DNA from 2 places in the Billgrantia diversa genome. Region 1 is predicted to be linked to the other one. Evidence: predicted binding sites of a transcription regulator. Region 1 holds the regulator's gene; the other holds the start of a gene.
The links. Region 1 encodes sigma-54, which starts transcription at its own class of promoters, with help from an activator protein. Its sites were predicted from a motif close to TGGCACNNNNNTTGCTNT; they were not measured.

Region 1 (14,312 bases):
CCAGTGCCGGGAACAAGAATCCCTACATGGTAAAGAAAAGCATCGCACTTGGCGATGCCGGAGCCGGGCTTTGCCGACCGCGGATCAGGCCTCGCCAGCAAGCGGCAGAAGCTCGTCCAGTCCTGCCACCTGTGTCAGCCGAACCAGCGGCGCCGAGAGCCTGACGTGAAGAATCTCGACGTCAGCCATACGCGCCTGACGCGTCCACTCGAGCAGTACACTGAGTGCGGCACTGCTGACTTGCTCGACACCGCCCAGGTCGAGCACCACGCCCGACCCTGAGGGCTGCTCGATCAGCCAGGTGCTGCCCGCCTCGGCCAATAGTGCGGCAATGTCGAAATCCACATCACCGCTGACGGCCAATCCCTGTGGGCCGGACTCCAACCGCACGCCACCTCGCTCGAGCAGCCGACTCATGCGCCGCTGCCCTCCTCCAACTCCTCGGTGGCAATCTCCGGCGACCAGTTGGCGATTACCGCATCGTAGTCGCGACCTTCGTTACGCATGGCCTGGTCGAACTGGTTGCGGAAGGTGAGACCCAGGTTGACACCGTTGACGATGACGTTGACTACCTTCCACTGGCCATCGGACTGACGCAGCGTGTAACTGACCGGGTAGACGGCCCCATCCATTGCCACGACTTCCATGGCCACGGAAGCCTGGTCTTCGTGACGCGGCGCACGCTGGGTTTCCAGCACGCGCAGCTCACGATAATCGAAAGTCACCAGCCCCTTGGTATAAGTATCGATCAGGGTCTGACGGAAGACATCGACGAACTGTGAACGCTGCTGGGGCGATGCGTTCTGGAAGTAGCGCCCCATCACGCTGGCGCCGATGTAGCGAAAATCGGCGATATCCGCGAGGCTGTCGTCCACCAGCGACTTGAGCTCGTCGATATGGTCGGCGTAATACTCCTTTCGCCCATCGAGCTGGCCCATCAGCTCGTCGATGCTGTGCCGAATGACCTGCTCGGGACTGCGCTCGGATGAAGCCGACACGGCCAGGCTGGCCAGGGCCAGGACCAACCCGAGGAGCAAGCGGCGAAACGGAGCGAGAGAAAGCGTCATCTGGGGCATGGATCGACCTCGAATGAAATAAGGACACAAGAAGTAGTAGTCGAATCAGTCGCTGACCATATTGGACACGAACTGCTGGATCAGTTCCTCCAGCACGAGGGCAGACTGGGTGTCGCGTATAGTGTCGCCATCGCCCAGCATCTCGGGATCCCCACCGACCGTGAGCCCGACATACTGCTCACCCAGCAGGCCCGAAGTCAGGATGGCCGCCGTGGTATCGCGCGGCAGGCGATCCTCAAGCTCGGCATCGAGTTCGAGGAGGACCCGGGCATCGTACCATTCGGTGTCCAGCTCGATGCCGCTCACGCGCCCCACCGTGACGCCCGCCATGGTAACCCGCGCGCGCGGCTTGAGGGCGCCGATATTGGCGAAATTGGCCTCCAGGCGGAAGCTCTCGTCCGCTGCCGAGAAGGCCAACCCGCTGACCCGAAGACCCAGAATCAGCAGCCCCAGAATGCCGGCCAGCATGAACAGCCCGACACCCAGCTCCATTGTCTTGCTGCGCTTCATGCTGCCTCTCCATTAAGCGATAAGTATCCAACGAGCATCAGGAAAAACCTCCGAACATCAGCGCAGTAAGTACGAAATCGAGGCCCAGCACCGCCAGCGAGGAGTAAACCACCGTACGCGTGGTGGCACGCGAGATTCCCTCCGATGTCGGCACCAGGTCGTAACCCTGAAACACCGCGATCCAGGTCACCACCCAGGCAAACACCAGGCTCTTGACCATGCCGTTGCCGACGTCGGAGACGAAATCGACGCTGGCCTGCATGCTGCCCCAGTAGGAGCCTTCGAACACCCCCAGCCACTCGACGCCGACCAGATAGCCGCCATAGATACCGACCACACTGAAGCCGAGGGTCAGCATCGGCAGCGCGACGAAGCCAGCCCACAGCCGTGGCGCCACCACTCGGCGCAGCGGGTCGACGCCGATCATCTCCATGCTGGTGAGCTGTTCGGTGGCTTTCATCAGGCCGATCTCGGCGGTCAGTGCGGAGCCGGCACGCCCGGCGAACAGCAGCGCCGCGACCACCGGCGACAGTTCACGCAGCAGCGACAGCGCCACCATCTGACCCAGCGCCTGCTCGGCACCGAAGTCGACCAGGATGGTATAGCCCTGCAGCGCCAGCACCATGCCGATGAACAATCCCGACACCAGCACGATGGCCAGCGACAGCACGCCGATGAAGTGCATCTGTCGCAGCCACAAGTAGCACCCTTCGCGGGAGGGAATACCGATGGATGACTGGACGAGGAACAAGCCCGCTCTACCCAAGGCTTCGAGTACATCGCAGCCACGCCGCCCGAGGCGCATGACGCGACCGATCATGGCCGCCCCTCCAGGTTGAGGATATCGCGGAAGTAGTCCGGCGCCGGGTAGTGAAAGGGCACAGGGCCATCCGGTTCACCGTGCACGAACTGGGTGACGCGCGGGTCATCGTCGATATCGAGACTATCGGGCGTGCCATGGGCCATGACCTGGCCATCGGCTATCACATAGACGTAGTCCGCAATCGACAGCGTCTCCTGGATATCGTGCGACACCACGATGGAGGTCAGGCCGAGCGCCTCGTTGAGCCTCCTGATCAACTGCACCAGGACGCCCTTCGAAATCGGGTCCTGGCCCACGAACGGCTCATCGTAGAGCACCAGGTCGGGGTCCAGCGCAATCGCACGCGCCAGAGCGACACGTCGCGCCATGCCTCCCGACAACTCCGCCGGCATCAGCTCCCGCGCCCCGCGCAGCCCCACCGCCTGCAACTTCATCAGCACCAGGTCGCGAATCATCGCCTGCGGCAGATCGGTATGCACACGCAGCGGAAACGCCACATTCTCGAACACGCTGAGGTCGGAGAACAGCGCACCGCTCTGGAACAGCATGCCCATGCGTCGGCGCAAGCTGAACAGCGCCTTGCGCGACAAGGCGTGCACGTCCTGACCCGCAATCCGGACCCGCCCGGCATCGGGCACCAGCTGTCCGCCGATCAGCTTGAGCAGTGTCGTCTTGCCGGTTCCGCTGGGGCCCATGATGGCTGTGATTCGGCCACGGGGAATCTGCATTGCAACGCCGTCGAAGATGACCTTCTCACCGCGCGAGAAATGCAGGTTGTCCACCTCCACGAAGAGGGAATCGATCATGCCGCTAAAATCCAGGAAAAATTATCGAACATCGTATCCTAACTCTTCCGCCTGGCGCCAGCCCGACCCGCATCGTGGCTTGCACCCGAACCGCCTAACACGTCTAATATGCGACCTCATTCATCGCTCAGATCGATGCCATGCTACTTCCGCTCGTTACAGTCGCCCTGGGCCTTGCCGTGCTCACCTGGAGCGCCGACCGCTTCGTCAATGCTGCGGCAGCCACGGCCAGCCGCACCGGGATGAGCACGATGCTGGTCGGCATGACCGTCGTGGCCATGGGCACTTCGGCCCCAGAGATGGTGGTCGCCGTGTTCGCCGCGCTGGATGACCTGCCGGATCTGGCCATCGGCAATGCCCTGGGCTCCAATATCGCCAATATCGGCCTGGTGCTGGGAGCAACGGCACTGGTGCGCCCCATCCCGGTCCCCTTCTCGCTGGTACGCCGAGAATTGCCGCTACTGCTCGGTGCGACCGGCGTCACCGGTTATGCCCTGGCCAACGGCATCCTGGGGCGCTTCGATGCCTTGCTTCTGGTAGTACTGATGATTTTCAGTATTTGGTGGCTGGTGCGCGCCGACACACCTGACGCCGTCCCGACCGATGATATACCCGACATGACGCTGCAGCGCGCACTCTCCTGGCTGATCGGCACCTTGCTGCTGCTGTCACTCAGCTCCCGCGCCCTGGTGTGGGGCGCCAGCGAACTGGCACGCAGCCTGGGGATCAGCGAACTCGTCATCGGCTTGACCATCGTGGCGGTAGGTACCAGCCTGCCCGAGCTGGCCGCCTGTGTCGCGAGCGCCTTGAAGCGTCAGCATGACCTCGCCATCGGTAACGTGATCGGCTCCAACCTTTTCAATCTACTGACTGTGCTGCCGATTCCAGCCATCATCGCACCCGGCGCGCCCCATCCGGACGCTGCAGGGCGCGACTACCGGGTCATGCTGGTGCTGACACTGGCCCTGGCCATCCTGCTGTTATGGCAGCGCCAGGGCCGCCTCGGCCGGCCCATCGGCGCCGCCTTCCTGGCCAGCTATGCCGCCTATCTGGTCTGGCTCGGCCTCAGTGGCGGCGCCGCCCTTGAGTGAAACCTCACATCGGGCAACAATCATCGCCATGAACTCAGACGAATCCACCCTCTCTTCCGACGGCACCCCAGGTGCCTCACCGCTGAGGGAAAGCGCACGCCGCACGCTCAAGGTCGAGGAGCAGGCCATCGCAGCGCTCTTCGAGCGGCTCGACAGCCATTTCGACCGCGCCTGCGAGCTGATACTCGCCTGCCAGGGCCGCGTGGTCGTGACCGGAATGGGCAAGTCGGGACATATCGCCGGCAAGATCGCCGCCACCCTCGCCAGCACCGGCACGCCGGCCTTCTTCGTGCATCCCGGCGAAGCCAGCCACGGCGACTTGGGCATGATCACACGGGGCGACGTGGTGCTGGCCCTGTCGAACTCCGGCGAAACCGCCGAAGTCACCGCGCTGCTACCATTGCTCAAGCGCATCGGTACGCCGCTGATCAGCATGACAGGACGCCCCGACTCGACGCTGGCCCGCCACGCCGATGCGCATCTCGATGCCGGCGTCGAGCGCGAGGCCTGCCCGCTGGACCTGGCACCGACCGCTTCGACCACCGCGTCACTGGCGCTGGGCGACGCCCTGGCCGTGGCCCTGCTCGAGGCGCGCGGCTTCACCGCCGAGGAGTTCGCCCTCTCGCATCCGGGAGGAAGCCTGGGCAAGCGTTTGCTGCTCCGCGTCGGCGACTTGATGCACCAGGGCGAGCGACTGCCTAGCGTGCCGCTGGGAAGCCCTCTGCGCGACGCCCTGCTCGAGATTACTCGCCAAGGGCTCGGTTTCACCTGTGTCGTCGATGAGCACAATCTCCTGATCGGTGTCTATACCGACGGCGACCTGCGCCGCACGCTCGATCAGTATCAGGACCTCAGCCAGCTGAAGGTGGATGACGTCATGACACGCCCCGGCAAGCGCATCGCCCCCGATATGCTGGCAGCCGAAGCGGTGCGCATAATGGAGGACAGTCTGATAACGGCGCTTGCCGTCGTTGACGAAGCAGGCCACCCGATCGGTGCGCTGCACATGCACGACCTGCTGCGAAGCGGCGTGATCTGACATTACCCTGACCAAGGAGAGCCCATGGCTCTGGCCACCCCTACCATCGACCCACGCCTTGTCGACCACCTGCGTCAGGTTCGCCTGCTGGCGCTGGACGTGGATGGCGTACTCACCGACGGCCGCCTTTACTTCCAGGCCGACGGCGTCGAGATCAAGGCGTTTCATACCCAGGATGGCCTGGGTCTCAAGCTGCTCAGGCGTGCCGGCCTGCAAGTGGCCTTCCTGACCGGTCGCGAATCGCCCATGGTCAGCCACCGCGCCGCCGCCCTGGGCATCGATCATGTCTTCCAGAGCTGCGAAGACAAGCTGGCCACCCTGCGCGAGCTATGCACGCGCAAGGGAATCGAGCTGGAGCAAGTCGCCTACTGCGGCGACGACCTGCCCGACCTGGCGGCCATCCAGCGTGCCGGTATCGGTATCACCGTCCCCGACACCCCACCCTACCTGCGTGCGCTGGCCGACTACGTCACCGAGCGCCGCGGAGGGCATGGCGCGGTGCGCGAGATCTGCGACATGCTGCTCGAAGCGCAGGGGCATCGCGACGCGCTGGTCGATACCTACCTCCACGGTAAGCGCTGAGGCTGTCCGGATATGCTGAAGCGGCTGCCACGCCCCTCGTTCCGAGTCTGGCTATTCCTGCTGCTGTTGGCGCTCGGCGGCCTGATCGCCTGGCTGGATCCTTGGCGAGAGCCCACTCCCGGACCGGTACCTACCGACGAAGCCGGCGAGCCCGACTACTACCTGAAGCAGGCGCAACTGACCCGCTTCGATGCCGAAGGCAGAGCCCACCAACGCCTGGAGAGCCCGCGTTTGGTGCATACGCCCCACGACGATGTCACCCGCGCCGTCACGCCGCTGGCCCATCTGATCGACCGCGAGGGCCGGCTATGGGTGGCAAGCGGCACGGAAGGCCGCCTCGGCCCGGGCGGCAATCCACTCACGCTCTCGGGTGACGCCCGCCTGTTCGCCCCCGAAGAGCGCTGGCAGCTCGACACAGAAACCCTGCATTTCGACGCCAATGTGGGGCACGCCTGGAGCGACACGCCCGCCCTGCTGCAGCAGCCGCCACAGCGCATGCGCGGCGAGCGCTTCGACGCCTGGATCCATGACAATCGGGCGCGTTTGACCGACAATGTGCGCGGCCACCATGTCCCGGAAGTCGCCCAGCCAGAGCAGGCCGACGCCGCCAACCTAGAGGATTTCACGCCATGAAGCGATGCAGGCTCCCGACCATACGTATGCCACTCACCCTGGCGCTGGTTGGCATGGCGTTGATCGGCCTGGCGGGTAGCGGTTCGATCATGGCGCAGCAGAGTGATGCCGAGCAGCCCATCGAGGTAGAGGCCGACCAACTCGAACTCGACGATCGCGCCGGCACTGCGGTCTACACAGGCGACGTCGATATTCGTCAGGGCAGCATGCGACTCACCGGCGACCGAGTCGAGTTTCAGCGCAATGCGGCCGGCGAGCTTTCGCGTGCCACGGCCCACGGCGAACGCGCCTACATCGAACAGCAGCCCGACCCCGACCAGCCCGTGGTTCGCGGCTGGGGGCGTACCATCATCTATCATGTGGCCGAGCGCAGAGTGGAACTGATCGACCGCGCCGAGCTGCACCAGGGTGGCGACACCTTCGACGGGGGCTATCTCGAGTATTTCCTCGATCGTCGCGTGGTCCAGGCGCGCGCCCAGGGCGAGGGCGTCGAAGGCAGCCAGCGCATTCGCATGACCCTGCAGCCGGAGCGTTGAGTGCCGATGAAGACCTTATACGCCCGGCATTTGGCCAAGAGCTACAAGCGCCGCCGCGTGGTGCACGACATCAGCCTCTCCATCGAACAAGGCCGCGTGGTCGGCCTGCTCGGGCCTAATGGAGCCGGCAAGACCACTTCGTTCTACATGATCGTCGGCCTGGTGAAGGCGGATGCCGGTGAAGTCCATATCGACGACCAGGATCTCTCGCGCAGCGCAATGCACGAGCGCGCACGGGCAGGTATCGGCTACCTGCCCCAGGAGGCATCGATCTTCCGCAAACTCTCGGTGGCCGATAACATCATGGCCATCCTCGAAACGCGCAAGGATCTCGATCACCACGCGCGGCAGGCGAGGCTCGAGCAGTTACTGGAGGAATTCCATGTCACCCACATTCGCGACAACCTTGGCATGAGCCTGTCCGGCGGCGAGCGGCGGCGCGTCGAAATCGCCCGGGCGCTGGCCACCGAGCCGGCTTTCATTCTGCTCGACGAACCCTTCGCCGGGGTTGATCCGATCTCGGTGGGCGAAATCAAGGGGATCATCCGCCAGCTCAAGTCGCGCGACATCGGTGTGCTGATCACCGACCACAACGTCCGCGAGACCCTCGATATCTGTGATTCGGCTTACATCGTCGGCGACGGCCAGATCATTGCCGAAGGGGACGCCGAGGCGATCCTGGCCAACAGGCGGGTCCGGGAAGTTTACCTCGGGGAAGACTTCCGCCTATAACGCACTTTTTCTCATCATGCAAGCGCATGATCTCTAATTAATTATTTGTATTAGGCATGCATATTGCCAATGGCATGCTTATTGCACCCACCCCTCTTGCAAGTCAGCGTCCGCCAGTCTAGGGTAGAGTCTTTCCGGCAAATGAGCCCTTACCCTCATGGCCATGAAAGCATCCTTGCAATTGCGCGTCGGCACCCAGCTGACCATGACTCCCCAACTGCAGCAGGCCATTGCCCTGCTGCAGCTCTCGACCCTCGATCTTCGCCAGGAGATCCAGCAGGCGCTGGAATCCAACCCTATGCTGGAGCTCGACGACGGCTTCGGCGAGCAGGCCGCCAGCGAAATCCAGAGCGATGATTGGGCCGACGAGATACCCAGTGAGCTTTCCACCGACAGCGACTGGACGGATACCTATCCCGACCATGGTACGAGCTCAGGCAGCGCCACCGGCGAAGGCCCGGATTTCGAGCGCCAGGCCTCGGCGCAGACGCTGACCGGCCATCTGATCTGGCAACTGGCGATGACCGACTTGAGCGACCGTCAGCGTCAGATTGCCGAAAGCCTGATCGATGCCGTCGACGGCACGGGTTACCTGGCCCAGCCCCTCGAAGAGATTCGCGACGGCCTGCGCCGGCAAGGACTAGAAGGCTTGCCCACACGGGAAGTCGAGCAGGTCTTGCTGCGTCTGCAGCAGTTCGAGCCGACCGGCGTGTTCGCTCGCGACCTGCGCGAGTGCCTGATGCTACAGCTGGCTGCGCTGCCTGACGATACACCGCTGCTGCCCCAGACTCGTCGGCTGGTGCGCCAGTTTCTCGAGGCACTGGCCGCTGATGATCGTCGCCTGCTCAAGCGTCGTCTGGGTCTGGACGACAAATCGCTGGACGAGGTCATTGCCCTGGTTCGCTCGCTCGATCCGCGTCCCGGCAGCGCCTATGCCGATGTCGGCAGCAGCTACGTCACGCCGGACCTGGTCGCTTACCACGATGAATCCGGCTGGCGCGTGGAACTCAATGCCGAGGCCCTGCCCCGGCTACGCCTCCAGCCCGACTACGTGGCGCTGGTGCGCCGTGCCGACAAGAGTCAGGACAACCAATTTCTCAAGGATCACCTGCAGGAAGCCCGCTGGCTGATGAAAAGCCTCGCCAGCCGCAACGACACCCTGCTGCGGGTTGGGCGCGAGATCATGGCCCGCCAGATCGACTTTCTCGAACACGGCGAGGAGGGAATGAAACCACTGGTGCTGGCCGACATTGCCCAGGCGGTGGAGATGCACGAATCGACCATTTCGCGGGTGACGACACAGAAGTTCATCCATACGCCCCGCGGCGTTTTCGAACTGAAGTACTTCTTCTCCAGTCATGTCGGCGGCAACGGTGACGGCGACGTCCACTCGAGCACGGCGATCCGCGCCCGTATCCGCAAGCTGATCGCCGAAGAGACGCCGCGCAAGCCGCTCTCCGACAGCCGCTTGGTCGACCTGCTGGCCGCGGATGGCATTCAAGTCGCCCGCCGCACGGTTGCCAAGTACCGTGAAGCTCTGGGAATTCCTTCCTCGAGCGAGCGCAAGCGTTTTCGCTGATGCCTCGAATCAACCTTGATCCCCGACAATCCCGCCGCTCGAGGGGGTATGCAGGGCAGTAAAAAGGGTTACAATCGAGCTACCACCCGAAGGACGAAGGAGCTTGTCATGCAAGTCAACATCACCGGCCATCATGTTGAGCTGACCGATTCACTGCGTGACTATGTGAGCGAGAAGCTGAGCCGCGTCCAGCGACACTATGACAACATTACCAATGTGCAAGTCACGCTCTCGATCGAGAAGGAGCGTCAGCAGGCCGCCTGCACGCTGCATGCCGCCGGCGCCGATCTGCATGCCGAAGCTTCCGATCAGGACATGTACGCCGCAATTGATGCGCTGACCGACAAGCTCGATCGTCAACTGGTTAAACACAAGGAAAAGGCCCAGGCTCGCGCCCAGGGCGCCGGCATTCGCTGAGTTGCCATGACACTGGAAACCATCCTGCCTCCGGAACGCGCTCTGTTCGACGTTCCCGGGGGCAGCAAGAAGAGGGTGCTGGAGTTCTTCAGCACCTTCATTGCGCAGAATACTCCGAGCCTCGACAGTCAGGAGGTCTTCGGCAGACTCGTCGGTCGTGAGAGGTTGGGCAGTACCGGCATCGGCAATGGTGTGGCCATTCCCCATGCCCGTAGCCCGCACTGTCATAACCCCGTAGCGACCTTTCTCAAACTTGCCGAACCCATCGACTTCGACGCCATCGACGGCGAGCCGGTCGATCTGGTGTTCGTGCTTTTGGTACCGGAAGAAGCCGACGATACGCATCTGTCGCTGCTGAGCCAGGTGGCTAGCGTCATGAACGACGCCGAGACGCGGGCGCGACTGCGCAAATGCGCAAGCCAGCGCGAGCTCCATGAGCGTCTCATCGAAGCGATTCGACGACAGTCCTCGGCCTGACACTCACCTCGCCGTTCGGCCAGCCCTGATCAGGAGAACTCTCATGCAGCTTGTGATCATCAGCGGCCGCTCCGGCTCTGGAAAATCGATCGCGCTGCAAGCGCTCGAGGATATCGGCTACTACGCCATCGACAACCTGCCGGCGATGCTGCTCGGGTCCTTGGTTGATGAGCTACGCAACTCGCCCACCATCCAGACCTCGATCGCCGTCAGTATCGACGCGCGCAACCTGCCCCATGCCCTGGAGCGCTTCCCACGCCTGTTGGAAGAGCTGCGTATCAAGCAGGTCGACTGTCAGGTCATCTACCTGACCACCGATGCACGCATCTTGCTCGAACGCTACTCCGCTACCCGGCGTCGCCATCCCCTGACCCGTGGCCGGGACATGACCCTGGGCGAAGCCATCGAGTCGGAAGACGTGACGCTGAGTGACATTCGCAACCTGGCGGACCTGATCATCGACACCTCACGGCTGTCGGTACATGACCTGCGCGGGCGAATCACCGAACAGGTGGCCAGTCATCGCGCGGACCAACTTACCCTGACCGTGGAGTCGTTCGGCTTCAAGGGTGGCGTACCCCTCGACGCCGATATCGTCTTCGACGCACGCTGTCTGCCCAACCCCTACTGGGACCCACGCCTGCGCTCGGCTACCGGCCGAGAACCTAGCATTGTGGCATTCCTTGAACAGTACCCATTGGTACAGCAGATGCTCGACGATATCGTCGCCTGGGTAGAACGCTGGCTTCCCGCCTACCGCGATACACACCGCAGCTATCTGACCGTTGCCATCGGTTGCACCGGTGGCCAGCACCGCTCGGTGTACCTGGCCGAGCGCCTCGCCAAACATCTGGCCCGGCAACAGCCCGACGTGCGCCTGCGCCATCGAGAGCTAGGCATCCACACACCGGTCACCTCCGCCCGTGACGTGACCGAAGAGACGCCCGAACGCAAGGAAACCTGAGCGTGCCCTGCCGCAAGCTGACCCTGACCAACAAACGCGGCCTTCACGCCCGAGCTGCCACCAAGCTGGTGCAGTGCTGCCAGCCTTTTCACGCGCGCGTGTTCGTCAGCCGAGGGCAGCAGCAGGCCGATGCCAGCAACATCATGGCGCTACTGATGCTGGGCGCCCCCTGCGGCACCGAACTCGATGTCAGCGCCGAAGGGGAGGATGCCGAGGCGGTGCTGGAGGCCATCGAGGCACTATTCGAGGCCCGCTTCGAAGAGGATACCTAGGGGAATGGCTGCGCTCGTCCCCGACAACTTGATGGAAAGGCGTAAAGCGTCCATTCAGCTCATGAGCCGGCTACGGTCATCTCGTCGACAAGCCAGCTGCCGGTGTGAATGCTGCCGCGGGTATCGATATCGCTGCCCACGGCCAACAGCCCCTTGAACATCGCCTCCAGATTGCCGGCAATGGTGAACTCCTCCACCGGGTACTGAATCTCGCCGTTCTCGACCCAGAAGCCGGCCGCACCGCGTGAGTAGTCGCCGGTCACGCCATTGACACCCTGTCCCATCAGCTCGGTGACCAGTAAGCCGCGCCCCATGCGCGCGAGCAGTTCCTCGCGTGAGTCGAGCGGTGCCGTGATGCGCAGATTGCGTGCACCGCCGGCGTTAGCGGTGGTCTGCATGCCAAGGCGCCGCGCGCTGTAGGCCGACAGCATATAACTCGCCAGCCGCCCCCCCTCGATGTAGACGTTGTCGCGGGTCTGCACGCCATCGTTATCGAATGGCGAACTGGCCATGGCTCCTCGCTCCATGGGGCGCTCGCCGAGAGTGAACCAGCCAGGAAACAGCGGCTCACCCAGTCGATCGCAGAGGAACGAGGCCTGGCGATAGAGCGAGCCGCCGGCGATGGCACTCATCAGGTGGCCGACGAGGCCGCTGGCCACGGTGGCGTCGAACAGCACCGGCAAGCGACCGGTGGCGGGCCGTCGAGCTCCCAGCCGGCTCAGGGTGCGTTGGGCGGCGCTCCTGCCCACCGCATCGGCGTTCAGCAGGTCCTGCGGGTTGCGCGCGCTGGTATAATCATAATCGCGCTGCATGCCGCCCTCGTCCTCGGCGATCAACATGCAGGAGAGCGAGTGGCGGCTGCCACGCTGACTGCCCAGAAAACCATGGCTGTTGGCGTAGACTCGCACTCCCTCACCGCTGGAGAGCGAAGCTCCTTCCGACTGGCGGATACCGGGCTCACTGCGACCGGCCGCTTCGCAAGCCAGCGCCAATTCGATAGCCTGCTCGGTGGAAAGCGGCCAGGGATGATGCACGTCGAGATCAGGCAGGTCGGTGGCCATCAGCTCGGGATCGGCCAAGCCGGCGGCGGGATCTTCACCGGTATAGAGCGCGATGGCCATGGCCTTCTCCACGACCTCACGGATCGAAGCCTCACCGGCATCGGTGGAAGAAGCGCTGCCCTTGTGACCACGCAGGTAGACCGTCACGGCGATCCCCTGGTCACGGGAGAGTTCGACGGATTCCACCTCGCCCTCACGCACGCTGATACCGGTTCCCTGGTCGACGCTGGCCCCCACCTCACAGGCGTCGGCCCCCAAGTGTTTCGCCAGGGCCAGCGCCTGCTCGGCCCGCGATTCAAGCAGTGCCTGCTGGGCGGCGGCATCGAAAGCCTTGCTCATGTGTCTCTCCTTCACTGACCGACCGCGCCGGCCTCCAACATGTCATTTCCCGTCGCCCGGCGACGGACTGATATACTGCTGTCATTCGAGCCTGATCGCTTCACTGGCCAGGATGACTCTGACCTCTCATCACTTGGACGCGGCATGACCCAGGATACTCCCTCTTCCTTCGACGAACGGCCCAGCAAGTCCCAGCTCAAGCGTGAAATGCATGCGCTGCAGGCACTGGGCGAACAGATCATCGCCATGACGCCTACCGAGCGGGCACGCTTCCCGCTGTCGGAAGACTTGCTCGCAGCCGTCGAGGAAACCTCCCGCATCCGCTCCCACGAAGGGCGCCGGCGCCATATGCAGTATGTCGGCAAACTGATGCGGCGCGAGGACCTCGAAGCGATTCAGGCCGTATTCGACGAAGTCGAGCAGGAAAATCGCCATCGCGACCTCGCCTTTCATCGCCTCGAGAAGTGGCGCGATCGCCTGATCGAAGATGGCGACGGCGCCGTCGAGGCCTTCATCGAGGAGCATCCCGATGTCGATCGCCAGGCGCTGCGTCAGTTGATCCGCAACGCCAAGAGCGAGCGCGAACGCGGCAAACCCCCGGCCAATGCGCGCAAACTGTTCAAGCTGATCCGCGATACGGCGGGGCTGTAAGACTCCCGCCGCTCGTGGCTGAACCGGCGGCAGGCACGTTCGTTCACGACGCAGTGCCGCCGACAGTGAGCTCATCCAGCTTGAGCGTCGGCTGGCCCACGCCCACGGGAACGCCCTGCCCCTCCTTGCCGCAAACGCCGATACCGGTGTCGAGCTCCAGGTCGTGACCGATCATCGACACCCGGCCCATCGCCTCCGGCCCGTTGCCGATCAGGGTCGCCCCCTTGACCGGCGCGGTGATCTTGCCGTCCTCGATCAGGTAGGCTTCGCTTGCCGAGAACACGAACTTGCCCGAGGTGATATCCACCTGGCCACCGCCGAAACTGACCGCGTAGATGCCTCGCTTGACGCTGGCGAGGATGTCCGCCGGATCGTCCTGGCCGGCCAGCATGTAAGTGTTGGTCATGCGCGGCATCGGCATATGTGCGAACGACTCGCGCCGGGCGTTGCCGGTGGGCTGCATGCCCATCATCCGGGCGTTGAGCTTGTCCTGCATGTAGCCGGTGAGAATGCCATCCTCGATCAGCGGCGTGTACTGGCCCGGCGTGCCTTCGTCATCCACACTCATGGAACCGCGCCGATCGGCCAGGGTGGCATCGTCCACCACGGTCACGCCAGGCGCGGCCACCCGCTGCCCCATGCGTCCGGCGAAGGCCGAACTGCCCTTGCGGTTGAAATCGCCTTCAAGGCCATGTCCCACCGCCTCGTGCAGCAGGATGCCGGG
Region 2 (14,312 bases), 1.9 Mb from region 1:
AGCTCATCGTCGTCGAGAAACTCGATGGCCTGCTCCAGGCTGAACTTCACCGGCGGCGTCAGCACGATGTTCTCGTCGTTGCCCGAGGCGCGCATGTTGTCGAGCTTCTTGCCCTTGGTGGGGTTGACCACCAGGTCGTTGGCGCGGTTGTGGATACCCACCAGCATGCCTTCATAGACCTCGGTGCCGTGGTCGATGATCAGCTTGCCGCGCTCCTGCAGGGCGTACAGCGCGTAGGCCAGCGCCTTGCCGTCGACCATCGACACCAGCACGCCGTTGCGACGCTCGATGGCGGCATCGGGCTTGAGCGCACCGTAGTGGTCGAAGCGGCTGGTGAGGATGCCGGTGCCCGAGGTCAGCGTCAGGAACTGGCCGCGGAAGCCGATCAGCCCGCGTGCGGGGATAATGAAGTCGAGGCGCACGCGGCCCTTGCCGTCGGGGTTCATGTTGGTCAGCTCGCCCTTGCGGTAGCCGAGCTCCTCCATGATCGCGCCCTGGTGCTGCTCCTCGCAGTCGATGATCACCTCTTCGTACGGCTCCTGCCGGACACCGTCGATCTCCTTGATGATCACCTCGGGGCGGCCCACCGCCAGCTCGAAGCCTTCGCGACGCATGGTCTCGATCAGCACCGAGAGGTGCAGCTCGCCGCGGCCGGAGACCTTGAACTTCTCCGGGCTCTCGCCCTGCTCGACGCGCAGCGCGACGTTGTGTATCAGCTCTTGGTCGAGGCGATCCTTGATGTTGCGGCTGGTGACGTACTTGCCGTCGCGACCGGCGAAGGGCGAATCGTTGACCTGGAAGGTCATGGAGACAGTGGGCTCGTCGACCGACAGCGGCGGCAGCGCCTCGACGGCGGCCGGGTCGCACAGGGTGTCGGAGATGGCGAGCTCATCGATGCCGGTGATGCAGACGATGTCGCCGGCGGTGGCCTCGTCGGTCTGCACTCGCTCCAGGCCCATGTGGGTCATCACCTGGCCGACCTTGCCCTTGCGGGTCTTGCCGTCGGTGCCGATCACGGTAATCGTCTGGTTGGGCTTCACCGAGCCACGCTTGATGCGGCCCAGGCCGATGACACCCACGTAGCTGGAGTAGTCCAGTGCCGAGATCTGCATCTGGAACGGGCCGTTCTGTTCCACGGCCGGCGGCTCGACGATGTCGACGATGGCCTGGAACATGGGCGACATGTCCTCGGCCAGCTCCTCCGGGTCGATGCCGGCGATGCCGTTGAGCGCCGAGCAGTAGATGATCGGGAAGTCGAGCTGCTCGTCGGTGGCGCCGAGGTTGTCGAACAGATCGAAGATCTGGTCGATGACCCAATCGGGGCGCGCACCGGGGCGGTCGATCTTGTTGACCACCACGATCGGCTTGAGGCCCTGGTTGAAGGCCTTCTGGGTCACGAATCGGGTCTGCGGCATGGGGCCGTCGACGGCGTCGACCAGCAGCAGCACCGAGTCGACCATCGACATCACGCGCTCCACCTCGCCGCCGAAGTCGGCGTGTCCGGGGGTGTCCACGATGTTGATGTGAAAGTCGCGACCGTTGCCGTCCTGCCAGCGAATCGCCGTGTTCTTGGCCAGGATGGTGATGCCGCGTTCCTTCTCCTGGTCATTGGAGTCCATGACGCGCTCCTGGCCTTCGGCCTTGCGGTCGAGCGTGCCGGACTGGCTCAGCAGCTTGTCGACCAGCGTGGTCTTGCCGTGGTCGACGTGGGCGATGATGGCAATATTGCGCAGACTCTCGATACGAGAGGGGGTTACAGCTGTGTTCATAGGGTGTGACTCATCAACAGGGTGCGCACCTATGTACACATCGAAGGACGTACCCTAGGCGCGGGGTAGGGGAGTGGTGGCGCATTGTACAGATAAGCGGCGAGGGGGAATAGCACAACCTCGTCATAAGGCAATTCTCAGCCCTGGACGTGGCTCTCCCCATGCGCTCGGGTTGCCGGGGCAATGTTGCCGTCCGGCAAAGCCGGACATGTGTTGGACAGTTCGGTGCGACAAAATTCAGCAAGGGAACTTGAGCGATACCTTTCTACACTTATTTACACAGTCCGTAACTTGGCGTGCTGTCGGGTGGCCCTTTTATGCCTTGGTGGAGCCTGGTCCATGACCCTTGCCAGTGTTATATTCGATGCACGCGCTGCGGGAGCAAAGCTTCCGCGCAGCCTGGTCATCTTCGAGCAGGCTGCGCGGCGCTGGCAGGGTGGCCATGAGCTGCTGTTAGTGGATGACACAGGCGATCGTCGATTGCCGGCCTTGGCTCAACGCCACCAGGCCATCCTGCTGTCCTGTGGCTCCGCTACCCTGGGCAGCCGATTCAACACCGCGGTAGGGGCCAGCCGCGGGGACGTCCTGCTCTTTCCCGGGCAGGGGGATCGCCGTGCCGCCGATTGGCTTAGCCATCGGCTGGCCGATGTCGACCTCGACAGTAAATGGGACGCTGCGGTCCTGCCCATGCGCCGCCACAGCTGGCTCCGCTGGTGGTGGCTGCTCCAGCGCCCCTCGCCGGTGGATACCTTCTGGGTGGCGCGGGCCTGGTTCGATCGTATCGGCGGCTTCGATCCGCAGTTGCAAAGCGATGCACTACCCGATCTGCTCGAACGGCTGCGGGCGTGCCAGGCTCGCGTCTCGATCGAAGTCGCGTAACGACCCGCCCATGCGCACTTGTTTGGTGCGCCTTGATTAGATTTGCTCCAAAACGGTGCATCACATGACGTCTGCTGGTACCCAATGGGGCCGGTCGAGCAGGCATGGTGCAGTGCGATTCAGCGCGGTGCAAATTTTTTTCTAGTAAATACCGTGACTTACTCTTTCTCCGGGCTCGCATGGTGCATGCTTGGCATGGCTCCTGCATTTGTGTGGGCAGCTCTCCATGCTTGTGCATGGCGACGTGGGCAGCAGGCCCACCGCGTGTTACAACAGGCGCTGCGATGCAACCAGTGCCAGTGGACTTCAGCCAAACGAATCGAGCCACAGCTCAAACGGAGGACACAAATGTCAGCCAAGACTCTCGCCCTGATCGAAGAACATGATGTGAAGTGGGTTGACCTGCGCTTCACCGACACGCGGGGCAAGGAACAGCACGTCACCATTCCGGCCCGTGACGTCGATGAGGAATTCTTCGAGAACGGCCAGATGTTCGACGGCTCCTCCATCTCCGGCTGGAAGGGCATCAACGAGTCCGACATGATTCTGCGCCCGGAAGACGGCACCGCTTTCCTCGACCCATTCACCGAAGACGCCACCCTGGTGCTGCGCTGCGACATCATCGAGCCGGCCACCATGCAGGGCTATGAGCGCGACCCGCGCTCCATCGCCAAGCGCGCCGAGGCCTACCTGCAGTCCACCGGCCTGGGCGATACCGCCTTCTTCGGCCCCGAGCCCGAGTTCTTCATTTTCGACGAAGTGCATTGGAAGGCCGATATCGAAGGCGCCATGTACAAGATCACTTCCGAAGAGGGCGCCTGGTCCACCGACCGTCAGGTTGAAGGCGGCAACCTGGCCCACCGTCCGCGCGTCAAGGGCGGCTACTTCCCGGTGCCCCCGGTCGACAGCTTCCACGACATTCGCGGCGCGATGTGCAACACCCTGGAAGCCATCGGCCAGACCGTCGAGGTGCATCACCATGAGGTGGCCAACGCCGGCCAGAACGAGATCGGCGTCAAGTTCAACACCCTGGTGAAGAAGGCCGACGAAGTTCAGGAAATGAAGTACGTGATCCACAACGTGGCGCACGCCTACGGCAAGACCGCGACCTTCATGCCCAAGCCGCTGGTCGGCGATAACGGCAGCGGCATGCACGTGCACCAGTCGTTCTGGAAGGAAGGGCAGAACCAGTTCGCCGGTGACCAGTACGCCGGGCTGTCCGAGATGGCGCTCTACTACATCGGTGGCGTGATCAAGCACGCGCGTGCCCTCAACGCCTTTGCCAACGCATCGACCAACTCCTACAAGCGTCTGGTGCCGGGCTTCGAAGCGCCGGTCATGCTGGCCTACAGCGCCCGCAACCGTTCCGCTTCCATCCGCATTCCGTACACCGCGAGCCCGAAAGGCAAGCGCGTCGAGCTCCGCTTCCCGGATCCGACCGCCAACCCCTACCTGTGCTTCGCGGCGATGTTGATGGCCGGTATCGACGGCATCAAGAACAAGATCCACCCCGGCGACGCCATGGACAAGAACCTCTATGACCTGCCGCCGGAAGAGGGCAAGAAGGTGCCGACCGTGGCGCATAGCCTGGATCAGGCCCTGGAAGCCCTGGACAAGGATCGGGCCTTCCTTACCGAAGGCGGTGTGTTCACCGACGACATGATCGATGCCTACATCGAACTGAAGATGGAAGACGTCGAGCGTATCCGCATGACCACGCACCCGATCGAGTTCGACATGTACTACAGCTGCTAAGCTGTTGCGTCCGGCGCCATGGCGCCGGTTCGCCAAGAGGGGCTCCGCATCGCGGAGCCCTTTTTTTGTCGTACACTGAGTTGCGAAAAGTGGCAGGGAAACACATTCATTGGGACATCGGCCGATCGGCAGCGAAGCTGCGCGAGGCGCCGTCTAAGGGAGAGTCCACATGGGCAAGGCGATCGTGCTGTGTCTGCTGGGCCTGGTACTGGCGCAGGGGGCGCTGGCCACGTCGATCTATCGCTCCACCGATGCACAAGGCAACGTGATCTTCACCGACGACCCCAATCATGGCGGCGAGCCGGTCGAGCTAGCGCCGCTGACCGTGATTCCTTCGCCGGTCGAAGGGCGCCAGGCAGAGCCGCCGCGCGTCGAGGGTGTTGCCCCACGCATGGGCGAGGCCCCGGGCCAGCCGTTCATGCCCTACGGGACCTTCCGCATCCGTTCGCCGGAGCACGGGGCGGACCTCCCCGCAAGCTATGCCGGCAACCTGCAAGTGGAGCTGGCCATCGAGCCGGAGCTGCGTCCCGATCACAGCGTGCGACTACTGGTCGACGGCCGGGTGAGCCAGACTCCCATGCATACTCGCGCCTTCATGCTCAACGATCTCGGCCGTGGCGAATACGTGCTGCAGGCGGAGTTGCTCGATGCCCGGGGGCAGGTACGCCATCGCAGCCCGCCGGTCTCTCTTTACGTGCAGCGCGCCAACGTGACGCTGCCGCAGGATGGCGGTTGAGCCGAGGCGCCACCTCGATCTGAGTACGTTGTTCTCCTAGGCTCGCCCTTCCTTGTTCCCCCCGATGCCCCATGTTGGGGGAAATATGTGCCTCCTGATTTGGCGCTTCTATCCTTGTTGCACCATAGTGGTGCATAGGGGTTCATTGCATTCGCCCTGAAACGGCGCCCTGCTGCGCCGCCGCGGGTTGGCGCGCTTCTTGCTTGAAATGTTTCAACCAGAGCGCTGCCTGGCTTCGGGACGGTGGCTGCGGTGATCCCGCCGATGCGCCATGACGATGCACGTATTGCTCCATGCACTCCTGAGTTTCAACGAGGAAGGTCGTAAATGTATCGACGCCTGATGGAACACCTCACCACGGCGGTGCTGCTGCTCGACCACGAGCTGCGGCTGAGCTGGATGAATCCGGCGGCCGAAGCCCTGTTGGCGGTCAGCCTGGGCCGGGTGAAAGGGCTCCGCCTGGCAAGCCTGCTGGCCGAGGACGACGGCATGGGCGAAGTGTTGGCCAAGGCGCGCGACGACCAGCACCCCTTCACCCAGCGCGAGGTCAGGTTGGCGCTGGTCGGCGGTGCCGTGGTCACGATCGACTACACGGTGACGCCGTTGTCGACGGTGGAGCTGTTGGTGGAGATGGAGCCGCGCGACCGCCTGTTGCGCATCTCCCGCGAGGAGGCGCTGCTCAATCGCCAGGAGGCGATCAAGGTGTTGTCGCGCGGCCTGGCCCATGAGGTCAAGAATCCCCTGGGCGGGATCCGCGGTGCGGCGCAGTTGCTCGAGCGCGACCTCGACGACCCCGGCCTGCAGGAGTTCACCCGCATCATTGTCGAAGAGGTCGACCGTCTGCGCGACCTGGTCGATAGCATGCTGGGACCGAACAAGCTGGTGCACCATGAGCCGCTCAATATCCACAAGGTGCTGGAGCGGGTGCGTACGCTGCTGATGGCCGAGACACCGTCGGTGGCCATCGAGCGCGATTATGATCCCAGCCTGCCGGATTTTCCCGGCGACGAGGCGCAGATGATCCAGGCGGTGCTCAACGTGGCTCGCAACGCCATGGAGGCGATGACCGCGGCCGGCACCGAAGCCCCCAGCCTGCTGTTTCGTACCCGGGCGCGCCGTCAGTTCACCCTGGGTGCGGAGCGCCATCGCCTGGTCTGCGAGGTGGCCCTGATCGACAACGGCCCCGGCGTTCCCGAGGGCCTTCAGGAAACCCTTTTCTATCCCATGGTCTCGGGTCGCGCCGACGGCAGTGGGCTGGGACTGTCCATCGCCCAGGGCATCCTGCATCAGCACCAAGGGCTGATCGAGTGCGATTCCCGCCCCGGCCATACCGAGTTTCGTCTGCTTATTCCATTGGAGAGGCGCCATGACTGATGTCGCACGTGTCGCGGTGGTCGACGACGACCGCGCCATTCGCTGGGTGCTGGAGCGCGCCCTGGCTCAGCCCGACCTCGAGGTCGAGTGCATCGACCGGGCCGACGTGGCGCTCAGCCGCTTGCTGGACGACCCGCCCGACGTGCTGGTCACCGACATCCGCATGCCGGGCATCGATGGCCTCGACTTGATGTCGCGGGTGCGCGAGGTTCACCCCGACCTACCGGTCATCGTAATGACCGCCCACTCCGACCTCGACAGCGCCGTGGCCTCCTATCAGGGCGGTGCCTTCGAATACCTGCCCAAGCCGTTCGACGTCGACGAGGCACTGGCCCTGGTACGGCGCGCCGTGGCCCATGCCCGTGAGCGCAAGCGCCCGGTCAGCGTGCCCGAGGGGCTGGACGCCGAGATCATCGGCGAGGCGCCGGCGATGCAGGAGGTCTTCCGTGCCATCGGCCGGCTGTCGCACTCGCACATCACGGTGCTGATCAACGGCGAGTCGGGCACCGGCAAGGAGCGGGTGGCTCGCGCCCTGCATCAGCACAGCCCGCGCTCCAGCCATCCGTTCATTGCCCTGAACATGGCGGCGATCCCCCGCGACCTGATCGAGTCCGAGCTGTTCGGCCACGAGAAGGGTGCCTTTACCGGCGCCACCGCCCAGCGCCAGGGACGTTTCGAGCAAGCCAATGGCGGTACGCTGTTCCTCGACGAGATCGGCGACATGCCCGCCGAGACCCAGACGCGACTGCTGCGCGTGCTGGCCGACGGCGAGTTCTATCGGGTCGGCGGCCATACGCCGGTGAAAGTGGACGTGCGAATCATTGCCGCCACCCATCAGGATCTGGAGCGGCTGGTGGGGGATGGCCGCTTCCGCGAAGATCTGTTTCATCGCCTCAACGTGATCCGCGTGCATCTGCCCAAGCTGGCGGAACGCCGCGAGGACATCCCGCGGCTGGCTCGTCATTTCCTCGCCGAGGCGGCCAAGGAGCTCTCCACCGATGGCAAGGTATTGACCAAGGATGCCGAGGCGCACCTGACCCGGCTGTCCTGGCCGGGCAACGTGCGTCAGCTCGAGAACACCTGTCGCTGGCTGACGGTGATGGCCTCGGGGCGCGAGATCCTGGTCGAGGACCTGCCACCGGAGCTGCGCCAGGGCGAGGGCGGCGAGGCAGCCAACGGCGACTGGCGCGCCGCCTTTCGCGACTGGGCCGACCGCGCCCTGGCCGCGGGCCATACCCACCTGCTGGAAGAGGCCGTACCGGATTTCGAACGCATCCTGATCGAAACGGCGCTGAAGCACACCGGTGGACGCAAGGGCGAGGCCGCCGAGCTGCTGGGCTGGGGGCGCAACACCCTCACGCGCAAGCTCAAGGTGCTGTTGCCGGCACTGGCAGATGGCGATTGAGCGTCGGCACTGCTCGGGCTCCTGAAAAGCTCCTGTAAAAGGTAGGCATTAAACCAAAGGCGCATGGCTGCGATGCGAGCCGGCTACGTACAGTCGGGGAAATCATTGCGCGGCTAATCATCATGCTTGAAGCGATCCGGGCGCCCCGGCAGGTCCACGTCACCGAAGTGGGCCCGCGCGACGGGCTGCAGAACGAGAAGGTGCTGCTCTCCACCGCACACAAGGCCGAGCTGGTGCGTGCACTGGTTGCGGCCGGGGTTCGCGAATTCGAGCTGACCTCCTTCGTCAGCCCGCGGGCGGTACCGGCACTGGCCGATGCCGCGGAGCTGGTGGCCGAGCTCAGGGATCTCGAACGGGTGCACTTTTCGGCGCTGGTGCCCAACCTGCGCGGGGCCGAGCGGGCCCTGGAGGCCGGCGTCGACTCGGTGGTGCTGTTCGTTTCGGCCTCGGAAACCCACAACGCCAAGAACGTCAATGCCAGCGTCGCTGAGTCGCTGGCGAGCTTCGAGCAGGTGGCCCGGCGCCTCGAGGGCAGCGGCATCGAGCTGCGCGGAGCCATCGCCACCTGCTTCGGCTGTCCCTTCGAGGGCGACATCGACGTGGCCGCGGTAGGCCGCATCGCCCGTCACTTCGCCGATCTCGGCGCCCGCTTCGTATCGCTGGGCGATACCACCGGCATGGCCACGCCGCCGCTTGTCGCGGAGCGGATCGTCCATCTGCGCGAGACGGTACCCGGCGTTTCGCCGACCCTGCACTTCCACAACACCCGCGGCATCGGCCTGGCCAACGTCATGCAGGGCCTCGCGCTCGGCGTCGACCGCTACGAGAGCTCGATCGGCGGGCTGGGTGGCTGCCCCTTCGCGCCCAAGGCGACGGGCAACATCGCCAGCGAGGACCTGGTCTACCTGCTTAGTGAAATGGGCGTCGAGACCGGCATCGATCTGGAGCGGATGATCGAGGCCGCGCAGCTCGCCACCCGCCGGATGGGGCGCCCCCTGCCGGCCCAGGTCTCCAAGGCGGGGCCACGGCTGGCGCTCAGCGACTGTGCGGCAGTGCCGACGGCAAAAGGATAAATATGACCAATTCACCAGCCCTGGCGGGGGGAAGCCTGGAGGGCATCCGCGTCATCGACCTCACGCGGGTCATCTCGGGGCCGTTCTGCACTCAGGTATTGGGCGATCACGGCGCCGAGGTCATCAAGATCGAACCGCCGGATCGCGGTGATATCGTGCGTTCCCAAGGCAACATCGTGAACGGATTCAGCTGGTATTTCGCCCAGTTCAACCGCAACAAGCGCTCGTTGACGCTGGATCTGCGCAGCGAAGAGGGCAAGGCGCTCCTGGCCCGGCTGCTGGAAGAGGCCGACGTGCTGGTCGAGAATTTCCGACCCGGTGTCATGGCCAAGATGGGCCTGGATGACGAGACCCTGCGCGAGCGCTATCCGCGCCTGGTCGTTGGCCGTATCAATGGCTTCGGCTCCACCGGGCCCTATCGCGACCGGCCCGCTTACGACTTCATCGCCCAGGCCATGAGTGGCTTCATGGGCGTCAACGGCCCCGCCGACGGCGAACCCATGCGAGCCGCGCCACCCATAAGCGACATGGTGGCCAGCCAGAACCTGGCCTTCGGCATATGCGCGGCGCTGGTGCGGCGCGAGCGCAGCGGCCAGGGCGATATCGTCGAGACCGCGCTGACTAATGGGCTGATCGGCATGATGGGCTACCTGGCGGCGGAATTCTTCGCCACCGGCCAAGTGCCGGCGCGCACCGGCAACGACCACCCCATGCTCTATCCCTACGGCCTGTTCCGCGCCAGCGACGGCGAGGTGGCCATCGCCCCTAGCAACGACATCATGGTCGAACGCTTCTTGAAGGCGCTCGACATGCTGCATCTGCTCGAGGACGAGCGCTTCGCCGACAATCCTCGCCGCATGGTTCACCGCGAAGCCCTGCGCGAGATACTGACGCGGGTCACCGAGCAGCGCAGCGTCGACGAATGGATCGCGCATCTCAACCGCGCCGGGGTGCCGTGTGGGCGCGTTCAGGATTTGCGCGAGACCTTCGACGATCCCCAGGTACAGGCACAGCAGATGAAGATAGAGCTGGACCAGGGGAAGTTCGGCCGGATTCCCACGACCGGCTTCCCGGTAAAGATGAGCGAGGCCCCCGCGGCAGTACATCGTGGCGTGCCGGAGCTCGGCGAGCATACCCGCGAAATTCTGCACGAGCTGGGCGTTGAAGAGAGCGAGTTCGAGGATATGCGGGCACGCGGGGTCATATAAGCTAATCTGCAAGAGGCGCCGAGCCGAGGCTTCGGCGTGGCAATACCCACCGCCACACGGCACAACAGCACTACAACAAAGCCACAACAACAAACGAGGGACACGCTAATGCGCACCATGAAACACGCTCGCCACGGTCTCGCCGCTTCGGCCCTGCTGGGGCTGGGGCTTGCCATCAGCTCACCGAGCCAGGCACTGCCCATCAGCGAATGCATCGCTCCGGCCGACCCCGGCGGCGGCTGGGACTTCACCTGCCGCTCGGTGGCCAAGCTGCTGCGCGAGCTGGAATTGACCGACGGCGCCGTACAGGTCACCAACATGCCGGGCGGCGTCGGGGCCGTGGCGTTCTCCAACGTGGCCAGCAGCCGCGCCGACGACAGCGACCTGATCGTGGCGACCAGCACCGTGGGCATGACGCAGATCGCCCAAGGCCAATACCCCGGCGATGCCGATACCATGCGCTGGCTGGCCATGCTGGGCACCGATGTAGGGGTGATCCTGGTCGACGACGAGAGCTCTTACGAGACCCTCGAGCAGCTGCTCGACACCATGGTCGAGGATCCCGCTGCCGTTGCCATGGCCGGCTCGAGTGGCGCCGGTGGCTGGGATCACATCCGCGCACTGCTGCTGGCCAAGGAGGCGGGCATGCCGGCCGATCAGATAGCCAGCGTGCGCTGGGTGCAGTTCGACGGCGGTGGCCCGGCCGTGACCCAGATGATGGGGGGACACGTCGACGTGGTTTCCACCGACCTCGGCGAGATCGCTGGTTTCATCGAGTCCGGCGACGTGCGCGTGCTGGCGGTACTGTCCGACGAGCCGCTGCCCGAGCCCTTCGGCGACCTGCCCACCGCGGTATCCCAGGGCTACGACGTGACCGGCTACAACTGGCGTGGCTTCTATACCGGGGGCGAAGTCTCCGACGAGGACTATGCAAACATGGTCGAGACCCTCGAGACGCTCTACCAGAGCGACGAGTGGAAGGAGACCGCCCAGCAGAACGGCCTGGTGCCGCTGTGGCGTGGCGGTGAAGAATTCACCGACTACGTCGACAAGACCATCGATGAGGTCGAGTCCGTTTCGCGCGAGATCGGTGTCATCGAGTGAGTGAACCCGCACTGAACACGGATCAAGTGTCGGGTGCCGTCGCCGACCGAATCGCCGGCGTCGTGCTGCTGTTGATGGCGGCGGGTGCTTGGTGGTATTCGCACAGCTTCCCGGCCGGCTTCGGCCAGGTCGTGGGGCCCGGGGCCTTTCCGCGTCTCGTCAGCGTGCCGATGGGCCTGTTCGCGGCCTATCTGGTGATACGCCCCGGCGTCAATCAGCGCTGGCCGCAGCGCGCCGCCCTGCTCAGGCAGGGGGCGGCGCTGCTGCTGCTCGGCATCTATGCGGGCGTTCTCAAGCCGCTGGGCTTCCTGCCCGCCAGTCTGGTCTGCGTGGTGCTGCTGATTCGTCTGTTCGGCGCAAACTGGAGGGCTTCGCTGGCCTGCGGCGCGCTGCTGACGGTCTCGCTCTATCTGCTGTTCGAATTCGCTCTGGGCATGCCATTACCCAACATGCCGGGCCTCGACTGGTAAGGCGTCACGATGGATATATTGGCTTTTCTCGCCCAGGGCTTTGCCGTGGCGCTCGAGCCGCAGCACCTGTTTCTGGCGCTGGTCGGCTGTGCCGTGGGCACGCTGATCGGGGCGCTGCCGGGGCTCGGCCCGGTCAACGGGGTGGCACTGATGATCCCGTTGACCTTCAATTTCGGCCTGACGCCGACGGCGGCGTTGATCCTGCTCGTCAGCATCTACTACGGCTGCATGTACGGCGGGCGGATCAGCTCGATCCTGCTCAACATTCCCGGTGACGAGCCGGCGGTAATGACCACCCTCGACGGCTACCCCATGGCGCTCCAGGGGCGTGGCGGCGAAGCCCTGGGACTCTCCGGCGTGGCCTCGTTCGTCGGTGCCACCGTGGCGACCATCGGGCTCACCCTGTTCGCCCCGCTGTTGGTGGGGGTCGCGATCCGCTTCGGGCCGGCCGAGTACTTCGCCCTGTTCGTGCTGGCCTTCGCCACCATCGGCGGCGTGACCAGCGGCAGCCTGATCAAAAGCTTTCTCGCGGCCTGTCTGGGCCTGCTGCTGGGCACCGTGGGCATCGACTCGGTGAGCAGCGTGCCGCGCTATACCTTCGGCTGGTACGAACTCTTCGATGGCATCGATTTCATCGTCGCCCTGGTCGGGCTGTTCGCGATCTCCGAGTGCCTGGTATTTCTCGAAGATACCCACGGCAGCAACAAGCCGACCCTCAAGGTGGGTTCGGCGATTCCCGGCATTCGCAGTGCCTGGAAGTGCGCGCCGACCATCGGGCGCAGCTCGTTCATCGGTTTCGTTGCCGGCGTGCTGCCGGGTGCCGGCGCCGCGCTCGGCAGCTTCCTCTCCTATACCCTGGAGCGCCGCTGGTTGGGACGCCGCGGCACGTTCGGCCAGGGCGACCCGCGCGGCGTAGCGGCACCCGAAGCGGGCAACAACGCGGCGGCCGGCGGCGCGCTGATCCCCATGCTGTCGCTGGGCATACCCGGCAGCGGCACCACGGCAATCCTGCTGGCGCTGTTGTTGTCGATGAACATCACCCCCGGGCCGCTGCTGTTCGCGCAGCAGCCGGAAATGGTCTGGGGGCTGGTGGCGGCGCTGTTCATCGGCAACGTGATGCTGCTGATCCTCAACATCCCGCTGGTAGGGTTGTTCGCCAAGGTGCTGCAGGCGCCCGGCTGGTTCCTGATGCCGATGGTGGTGATGGTGGCCTTCGTCGGCGTCTATTCGCTCGGCAACAGCGCCTTCGATCTCTACATGATGCTGGCCTTCGGCGTGCTCGGCTACGTGCTGCGCAAGCTGGAGATGCCCGCCGTGCCGGTGGTGCTGGGCCTGTTGCTGGGCGGACAGATGGAGTACAACCTGCGCCGCGCCATGTCGATCTCCGGAGGCGACTGGAGCATCCTGTGGAATAGCGGCATCACCATCGGCATCTACACCTTCGCTGTCACACTGATCGTGGCCGGGCTGGTCTATGGCTGGATGGTTCGCCAGCGGGCCTAGGCCACATGTAGAAAGTTCCTGGCTCCTCGGCCTTTCTGGACTGCCTGGCTTCGATTGTCCGGTGAACGATGAACGCGAAGCCCCACCGGACCTGTTGATGGATCCGCACGCAATGGGCGAACCGGTGGGTGATCGCGGCCCGCAGGAGGTCACCGCCAACCTCGAATCGGTCGATTTCCATGCCGTGACCGGCCCCGGCGGCGGGTCAGCCGTGACCCAGGCGGCCCCGCTGGCGTTGCCGCCGCGCGTGGCGCTGGCGCGGGACGGTGACGAGCACCCGCTTTGCGCGCCGCACGAGCGCATTGCCTAGACTGATCGATACACTCTTCAGTGCCGTGAGGTCCCGTGCTCGATATCGATACGCCCGAACTGCTGTCGCGCGACGCCTTGCAGCAGCTCCTCGATCGCCTGGCGGCGGATGCGCCGCGCTGCTTCGGCGAAGGCAAGGTCGCCAGCTATATTCCGGCCCTCGCCGAGGTCGAGCCCGACCGGTTCGGCATCGCCGTGTGCCATGCCGATGGCAGCGTGCAGTGTGCCGGCGACGCGACGACACGCTTCTCGATCCAGTCGATCTCCAAGGCCCATGCGCTGGCGCTGGCCATGCGCGAGCTGTCGCCCGAGGAGATCTGGCGTCGCGTGGGTCGCGAGCCGTCCGGCCAGGCCTTCAATTCGATCGTCCAGCTCGAGGTGGAGAACGGCGTGCCGCGCAACCCTTTCATCAATGCCGGTGCGCTGATGGTCACCGAGATGCTGGTCTCGCAGCTGTTCATGCCGCAGCAGACGATCCGTGAACACGTCCGCCGGCTCTCGGCCACGCCGAGCGTCGACTTCGACGAGACCGTGGCGCGTTCGGAGATGGATCACAAGGCGCACAACGCGGCGCTTGCCTATTTGATGCAGGCCTACGGCAACATTCGCAACGACGTCGAGGTGGTGCTCGACGCCTACTTTCACAGCTGTTCGCTGGCGATGAGCTGCGTCGAGCTGGCCAGGAGCTTCGCCTTCCTGGCCAATCACGGTGTCAGCCCGTTCGACG

Region 2: the regulator sigma-54 is predicted to act here: its motif matches at 2,840-2,857, upstream of glnA (glutamate--ammonia ligase).

The regions. Positions count from the first base shown of each region.
Region 1 covers NZ_CP053382.1:2,893,554-2,907,865, forward strand. Annotated here, with positions in the region: gene HNO52_RS13355 (STAS domain-containing protein) at 85-417, opposite strand; gene HNO52_RS13360 (MlaC/ttg2D family ABC transporter substrate-binding protein) at 414-1,076, opposite strand; gene mlaD (outer membrane lipid asymmetry maintenance protein MlaD) at 1,122-1,586, opposite strand; gene mlaE (lipid asymmetry maintenance ABC transporter permease subunit MlaE) at 1,624-2,406, opposite strand; gene HNO52_RS13375 (ABC transporter ATP-binding protein) at 2,403-3,215, opposite strand; gene HNO52_RS13380 (calcium/sodium antiporter) at 3,356-4,306, shown strand; gene HNO52_RS13385 (KpsF/GutQ family sugar-phosphate isomerase) at 4,335-5,345, shown strand; gene HNO52_RS13390 (KdsC family phosphatase) at 5,370-5,927, shown strand; gene lptC (LPS export ABC transporter periplasmic protein LptC) at 5,940-6,560, shown strand; gene lptA (lipopolysaccharide transport periplasmic protein LptA) at 6,557-7,096, shown strand; gene lptB (LPS export ABC transporter ATP-binding protein) at 7,103-7,828, shown strand; gene HNO52_RS13410 (RNA polymerase factor sigma-54) at 7,986-9,407, shown strand; gene hpf (ribosome hibernation-promoting factor, HPF/YfiA family) at 9,516-9,824, shown strand; gene ptsN (PTS IIA-like nitrogen regulatory protein PtsN) at 9,831-10,301, shown strand; gene rapZ (RNase adapter RapZ) at 10,345-11,265, shown strand; gene HNO52_RS13430 (HPr family phosphocarrier protein) at 11,268-11,537, shown strand; gene pmbA (metalloprotease PmbA) at 11,597-12,937, opposite strand; gene yjgA (ribosome biogenesis factor YjgA) at 13,082-13,588, shown strand; gene tldD (metalloprotease TldD) at 13,632-14,312, opposite strand, start outside.
Region 2 covers NZ_CP053382.1:307,393-321,704, forward strand. Annotated here, with positions in the region: gene typA (translational GTPase TypA) at 1-1,769, opposite strand, end outside; gene HNO52_RS01480 (glycosyltransferase family protein) at 2,109-2,648, shown strand; gene glnA (glutamate--ammonia ligase) at 2,997-4,403, shown strand; gene HNO52_RS01490 (DUF4124 domain-containing protein) at 4,573-5,139, shown strand; gene glnL (nitrogen regulation protein NR(II)) at 5,467-6,513, shown strand; gene ntrC (nitrogen regulation protein NR(I)) at 6,506-7,918, shown strand; gene HNO52_RS01505 (hydroxymethylglutaryl-CoA lyase) at 8,041-8,991, shown strand; gene HNO52_RS01510 (CaiB/BaiF CoA transferase family protein) at 8,994-10,199, shown strand; gene HNO52_RS01515 (Bug family tripartite tricarboxylate transporter substrate binding protein) at 10,308-11,303, shown strand; gene HNO52_RS01520 (tripartite tricarboxylate transporter TctB family protein) at 11,300-11,773, shown strand; gene HNO52_RS01525 (tripartite tricarboxylate transporter permease) at 11,783-13,276, shown strand; gene HNO52_RS01530 (hypothetical protein) at 13,338-13,586, shown strand; gene glsB (glutaminase B) at 13,622-14,312, shown strand, end outside.